Regions from separate parts of the Mesorhizobium sp. M0437 genome, predicted to be linked through region 1. Evidence: riboswitches for the same ligand, from Rfam matches in the RefSeq annotation. Region 1 holds a riboswitch; the other holds the start of a gene.
What was found. Region 1 has a riboswitch for cobalamin ahead of NKI72_RS11415 (CbtB domain-containing protein). Riboswitches for the same ligand answer to the same signal wherever they lie in the genome.
Positions count from the first base shown of each region.

Region 2: linked by a shared signal. The riboswitch ahead of metE (5-methyltetrahydropteroyltriglutamate--homocysteine S-methyltransferase) and the one ahead of NKI72_RS11415 (CbtB domain-containing protein) in region 1 are both predicted to bind cobalamin.

Region 1 is NZ_JAMYRK010000014.1:1-3,404, forward strand. Features, by position in the region: gene NKI72_RS11410 (CbtA family protein) at 97-879, opposite strand; gene NKI72_RS11415 (CbtB domain-containing protein) at 895-1,074, opposite strand; cobalamin riboswitch at 1,111-1,308, opposite strand; gene NKI72_RS11420 (SRPBCC family protein) at 1,418-1,825, shown strand; gene NKI72_RS11425 (heparan-alpha-glucosaminide N-acetyltransferase) at 2,044-3,042, shown strand; gene NKI72_RS11430 (methyltransferase family protein) at 3,059-3,404, shown strand, end outside.
Region 2 is NZ_JAMYRK010000015.1:84,284-87,687, reverse strand. Features, by position in the region: gene metE (5-methyltetrahydropteroyltriglutamate--homocysteine S-methyltransferase) at 1-1,637, opposite strand, end outside; cobalamin riboswitch at 1,733-1,933, opposite strand; gene NKI72_RS12450 (hypothetical protein) at 2,489-2,743, shown strand; gene NKI72_RS12445 (helix-turn-helix transcriptional regulator) at 3,061-3,404, opposite strand, start outside.

The sequences.
Region 1 (3,404 bases):
CTGGGGCCGGGGCCCCCCCCCCGGCGCCCCCCGGCGGGGCCGCCGCCCCCCCCCCCCCAAGCGCCGATGACCAGGGTCAGTGCCCCGGCAGCGCGGTCAGGCAAAGCTGTCGCGCAGGCTGGTCGCCGTGCCCGTGAAGCGTCCGCGCACCACGCCGACGACCGCGCCGAGCACCAGCCAGAACACCAGGTTGGTCAGCGTCACCGCCACCACGAACTGGTGGTGCAGGCCTTCCGGGATCGCCGTCTCGAAGCTATCGGGCTGCGGCGCGCCGACAATATGCGGCGCCACGATCAACGCTACGGCAAGGATCGCCAGCGGCAACGATCTGCGGAAGGCGATAAGGCCGAGCCCGGCGGCGGTCGCCACCACTGTTGCCCACCACCAGATCTGGCGTTGGACAAGGTCGGCCGCCGGCATCGCCGGCAGTTCCGGCGGCAGGCCGAGGCCCGGCGCCAGCGTGAACACGGCAAAGCCGGCAAGCCCCCAGAACAGGCCCTGGCGCCAGTTGCCGATGCCGCCGGCGAATTCCGAAACCGCGATCAGGACCAGCGCAAAGCCGATGCCGGTGACGATATTGGCAACGACGCTGAAGCCGAAGCGCTCGAAACCGTCGGCCGGCGCCCAGCCTTCGTCTTCCGCCGGAGCCATTGCTTCAGCCGGTGCCGGCGCGGCGCTGCTCATAGCCGTCGTGCCCGCGGCGTTTTCGGCCGGTGCCGCAGGTGCCGCGGCATGGTCATGGCCGCCGCCGGCCTGTTCGTAGACTTCCGCCTTCAGGATGAGCGGCACCGTGGCATAGGCTTGCATGCAGGCGAGAGCCACGCCGGCCACAAGCCCTGCGATCGCCGCGATGAACACGACGTTGCGAAACAGTGTCATGATGTCAGCCCCTTGTCAGTGGCAGGGAAAGCCCATCGAATGGCGATAGTCGTGCGCGGCATTGTGGACCGCATCGATATGCGAGAAGCCGACAAAGCCCATGACGAAAATGCCGAGGAATGCAGCAAGCGCCAGCTGCATGAGACGCGACTGCGAGGAGGCGGAAGCGCCGAGCGAAACGGAAGCGGTATTCATGTCTTGTCCTTTCGCCCTCCACCCGAGGGCATAGAAGTCAGTTTCCTGTCGCCGGCAGGTCTCCTGGCTCGCGGATCAGCGCCCTTCCCCACCTTCCCGAAGGCGAACCTTCAGTGGCATATGGAGAGGACTACCGCACACAGTTGCGGGGGCAGCCACGGCATTGGGCAAACAATTTCGCCCGCACCGCATTCCCTCTTGGTTCCAAACGGAACCGACGACATCAGCGACTATAGGCAGAATCGCCGCGCCCGGCAAACCAAATTCCGCCGGATCGTGTGGCGAATGCGCCGCCTCGCCAAGTTCGCAGACCGGCGCCGCGATTGACAATTTTCGCAGCCGGGTGTCGGCTGGCGGATGGGGAGGAAGCCGGCATGCAACCCAGCCCGAACAAGCGATTCCCTACAACGGCCTGACGCGGCCCGAGCCGACGCTGCCGTCAAACAGCCTATTGGGACATCGCAGCCTATCAGCGCGATCTCGAGGCCATCTGGTATCGCAACTGGCTGCTCGTCTGCCGCGACGCGAAGCGCTCGCCGATCCGGCCGCCGATATCGACAACATCGTCGCGTTCGGTACCCAGGTGCTGGAGGAGGATGCTGATATCTGCGAGGTCAACCAGATGGGCCTGCGCTCGATGCGCCACAAGGCCGGCGTGCTGATGCCCGAGGAATACGACTTGCACCGCTTCCACAACTGGGTGCGCGAGCGCCATGCGGCGCTCGCACATCAAAGCGATTTGGGCAGATAACGCCAGGTGACGAAGCCGCAGGCCACCGCCAGCAGCCCGAGCGTCGCGAAAACCGCGCCCAGGCCGAAGAACGCCAGCACGCCGGCCAAAGGCTTTCCGGCTGTGGCCTAAAGCAGCCCTGATGCCGACCGGCGCCAACACGACGCAAGGTCCTGCTTCTTTTGACGGTGGCAACCGTGATAGTCGTCTTGCCGGGGCTGAATCAAGACAGCGAGACCATGAGCATCGACACGCCGACCGCAGCCGTTCAGGATCAACCGAAGTCGAAGCGCATCGCCGTTATCGACATTGCACGCGGCATCGCTTTGCTTGCCATGGCGAGCTATCATTTCACCTGGGACGTCGAATTCTTCGGCTACACCGATCCCGGCCTCACCGCCTTCGGCTGGTGGAAAATCTACGCGCGCTGCATCGCCTCGAGCTTCCTGTTCCTGGTCGGCATCAGCCTCTATCTCGCCCATGGCAAAAAAATCCGCTGGACCGGCTTCTGGAAGCGCTTCGCCATGGTTGCCGGGGCAGCGCTCGCAATATCGCTGGTCACCCGCATCGCCACGCCCGACGGCTTCATCTTCTTCGGCATATTGCATGAGATCGCGCTCGCCAGCCTGCTCGGCCTGGCGTTCCTGCGCCTGCCGGCGCTGCTGACGCTGCTTGTCGCCGTATTCGTCGTCGCTGCGCCTTTCTACCTGCGATCCGAAACGTTCGATCATCCGGCTTTGTGGTGGGTCGGCCTGTCGGCGACCAACCCGCGCTCCAACGACTACGTGCCGCTGCTGCCCTGGTTCGGCGCCGTACTTGCCGGCATCGCGGTTACCAAGCTCGCCGCCACCTCCGGCGCGCTGACGCGGCTGTCGGCATTGGCGCCCGGCCGCTGGGCAAATCCGCTGGTCTTCATCGGCCGGCACAGCCTTGCTTTCTATCTGATCCATCAGCCGGTGCTGATCGGCTCGGTCTGGCTGTTTTCGCAATTCATGCCGGCGCAGGCCGAAACCAGGGAGGTGCGTTTTCTGAAATCCTGCCAGATATCCTGCGAGCAGGCACGCGACACCGAGTTCTGCTCCAGCTATTGTGCCTGCATGCTGGACACTCTCCAGGGCGAAGCCTCGCTTGACCGGCTCTACAGCGACGACCAGTCCCCAGAGTGGAAGGCGCATATTGGCGAGCTCGCCGGCACCTGCACCGCCCAAACCGAGGCGGCGGAACCGGGAACGCGCTAATCGAGGGAGGACAATAATGAGCGACAGTCACCCGAAACCCATGCAGCAAAATCCTGGGCAGCCGAAGCTGGGGCACATCCCATGGCCGCCGCTGATCTATATCGCTGCCATCATCGTCAGCGTCGCGCTAGGGCTGTTCTATCCGCTGCCGTGGATCGGCGATCTTCTCGGCGACATCCTGTTCGCCGCCGGCCTTGTGGGGTTGGTGGCGGTTGCCGCGCTCTGGTTCACGGCAATCCGCACCATGATCCGCGCCAAGACGACGCTCAACCCGAACGGCGTGCCTGACCATCTGGTGACCACCGGACCCTTCGCCGTCAGCCGCAACCCGATCTACCTCGCCAACACGCTGCTGCTGGTCA
Region 2 (3,404 bases), on a different contig from region 1:
GGGCGCACGTAACGCGACCCATAGCTCTGCACCCAGGCATGCTGGGTGAAGGCGAAGCCGGACAGCTGCTCGCCGAAATGCTGTACCATGTCGTTTCGTTCGAACTCACCGTGCACCAGCACGTCCAGCCCGATCTCTTCCTGCCAGCGAATTGCAGCCTCGATCGCCTTCTTCAGGAAGGTCTCGTAGTCGACATAGCTCAGCTGGCCCTTCGCATGAGCGGCCCGCGCCCTGCGTACCTGCGGCGTCTGCGGGAAGGACCCGATGGTCGTCGTCGGGAACGGCGGCAGCCCGAGCGTGCCGGCCTGGACTCTGGAGCGCTCGGCAAAAGCGCTCTCTCGTCGCTTCATGCTGTCGTCAATGCTGGCGATCCGCCCCTCAACCAGCGGGTCATGGATCTTCGTGGATGTCACGCGAGTGGCGGCAGCCTCGGCAGACGCTTTCAACGCGCCTGCCACCGCATCCCTGCCTTGGGACAGGGCCCGGGCAAGCAACACCAACTCGTCGGTCTTCTGGGCCGCGAAGGCGAGCCACGACCTGATGTCCGCGTCGAGTTCCGTCTCCATGCGGAGGTCGATCGGCACATGCAGCATCGAGCAAGAAGGCGCGATCTCGACGCGGTCCAAGGGCCAGCCGGCGACGATCGGTTTGATGCGGTCGAGAATGGCGGGCAGGTTCGCACGCCAGACGTTGCGGCCATCGATCAAGCCAAGCGAGAGCACCAGATCCTTCGGTGCGAGCCGCCCCACCGTTTCCAGCTGCTCGGGAGCGCGCACGAGATCAATATGCAGCCCGGCCAGGGGCAGAGAAACCGCGGTTTCGAGATTGCCTCCCAGCGGCCCGAAATAGGTAGCCAGCATGATCTTCAGCTCGGGCGCGGCTTTCGACAGCTGGCCATAGGCGAATTCGAACGCAGCTCGTTCGTTCGCGTTCAGATCGAGGACAAGCGCTGGCTCGTCGATCTGCACCCAGTCGGCTCCAGACAGCTTCAGCCTCTGCAGGAGTTGCTCGTAGACGGGCAGCAGCCGCGGCAGGAGCGCGATGGGATCGAATCCTTCGGCAGGCGATTTCGCCAGCTTGAGGAAGGTGATCGGTCCAAGGATGACTGGGCGTGTGTGAACGCCGAGAGCTTTAGCCTCGATGAAGTAATCGACCGGTTTCGTCGACGAGAGGGCGAACGTCTGATCATCGTTGAGTTCCGGCACAATGTAGTGATAGTTGGTGTCAAACCACTTGGTCATTTCCATCGCGGTTACATCAGACCGATGAGCCGCCTGCTGGTGACCAGCGTGTCGACAATCCTCCGTCTGACCCTGGTTGCCCCGCGCCATTGCGAAGTAGATGTCAAGTGGAACCTCGCCGCTATTCCAGCCGTAACGGGATGGAACGGCGCCGACCATGGCTGCGGTGTCGAGCACATGGTCGTAGAGCGAGAAGTCGTTCGACGGGATTTTCGACACGCCGCGATCGTGCTGCTCCTCCCAGCTAGCGGCACGGAGCGCCTTCGCGGTCGTGAGAAGGTCGGCAGCGGACGATTTTCCGGACCAGTAGCTTTCAAGCGCGAATTTCAGTTCTCGCCGACGACCGAAGCGGGGCACGCCGAGCGTTGCTACAGGAATTTGCTGAGAGATAGTCATGCCAGACCCCGATGGTTGGGGCGTCGGTGACAAGGAAGGCGCTAGCAGGCCGGCACGAACGCCAGGCTGCAGCGGCCACCGAGACACCCCGCCCGTGGACGTAATTCGCCGTGGCAGGTCTCCTGGCTCGCGGGGTCATAGCCTCTACCCGTCTTCCCAAGGCTATTCGCCTCAGTGACATGAGTGGGGTTGGCTCGCCGCTAACAGTTGCGGGGGCAGCGCCGGCATCGCACCGGCTTCCCTCTTAGCTCCGCTGCGGCAGCGCCGTACGGAGAACCACGACGCGGGAGACAATTACAGCAGTTCGCTTCATTGTCAACGCCGCATAAAGAAATGTTTATGTCGTTATGTTAAATTTCCGTTGGCATGTTCCAAAGGTCGCCTCGAAAGCGAAAACTGTGGAAGCCTTGAGCGGCCGGTAAATCAAAGCAATGACGCACGGCGCCCTTGTCCAGGAGGATAGGAGTTCGTCGGCTGCCGGCAGCAAACATACCGGCAAGCGCCGTGGTGCTGCTTAGCGCATCACGCGAACCACCTCGGCGTCGAACTTCGGCTCTGAGGTTCCGACCGCTTCGTTGGTGATCTGCTCGCGACCATATTCGGCTCAATGGCGAGGCTGTTGCCCATGTGGAAGCTGTTGGCCGTGATGCCCTCGGTGATATGACACAACGATTTCGGGGGGAGCACACCGAGGCCAGGCGCAGCGGCGTGTTGCGAAGTGATCGAGGCCAATGTCTCGAACTGCTTGTTCGCAGCCCACCGGCTCAAGGTAACCCGGCTCAAACCACCGGGCTAGCTCAAGTCCTGTCCAAATGAGGCCTGAGCGGCAAATCGTCGTGCACGCGCACGGTTTGGCGTTCGATCTTGTGATGCGTCTTGGGCGGACAATCGCCACGGTGCAGCGCGCAGAAGCGGTCCCCAATTGGGAAGCCGAGGGCGGTGAGGGCAAGCCAGCGCCACAGGCGGAAGGGGACTTGGACCTGTTTGCCCTGCTGGACCACAAGTTCGCGACACAGGGCCTCAAGGAGAAGACCAAGAGTGATTATGCGCGGGACCTCGCCAAATTCATCAAAAGCAGCGGGCAGTCAAAGTTCGGCGCCGATTGACATGGAGATAGCCATCGCGGCGGACCGCCCAGGCGGACCGCAAGCCGGAATACAACCGGGTGCAGGCGGCCAAGCTCGTCCACAAGATGGCGTCGGGCACACACCGGCGATGGGAGAGCGGACCGTGGAGTGCAGGAACTTCACGCCTATCCACGCTCCCGTGGACGTGTCCTGCGGCACATCGGCAGCGATATTGAGGAGGCAGTTGAGCTTCTGGTCGAGCACTCTTACCTGCCACTACCTACGCTTAACGTCATCTCGTACTGAAAACGCACCACGCAAGGTCGAGATGTAACATGCGCCCTTCGTGGATGGTTCTAAGCTTCCTCGGGCGCGGTCAATCTGTGATAACGGTCGCTTGGAACCTCCATCACCGCGACGCGATCAAGGTTGGCGTATCGCGCTCGGTAGTAACCTTCTTCCTCCACTTCGGCGAAACTACACTGGGGAACGTCAAAGGTCGCAGCTTCCAATCCGAAGAAAGTCGTAGCGGTTTCTTCATCCAAGAAGTTCCACTCATCTTCTCCGTCGTCATATGTGACGCGAACATAGGAGGCCATGCGCACGGCTTCCTGATCACCCATCTCTGCGATGATGGCATCGCATTCTTTCTTCAGCTTTCCTGAAACCTCACCCTTATCCCAGTCATCCAAAGCCCGAT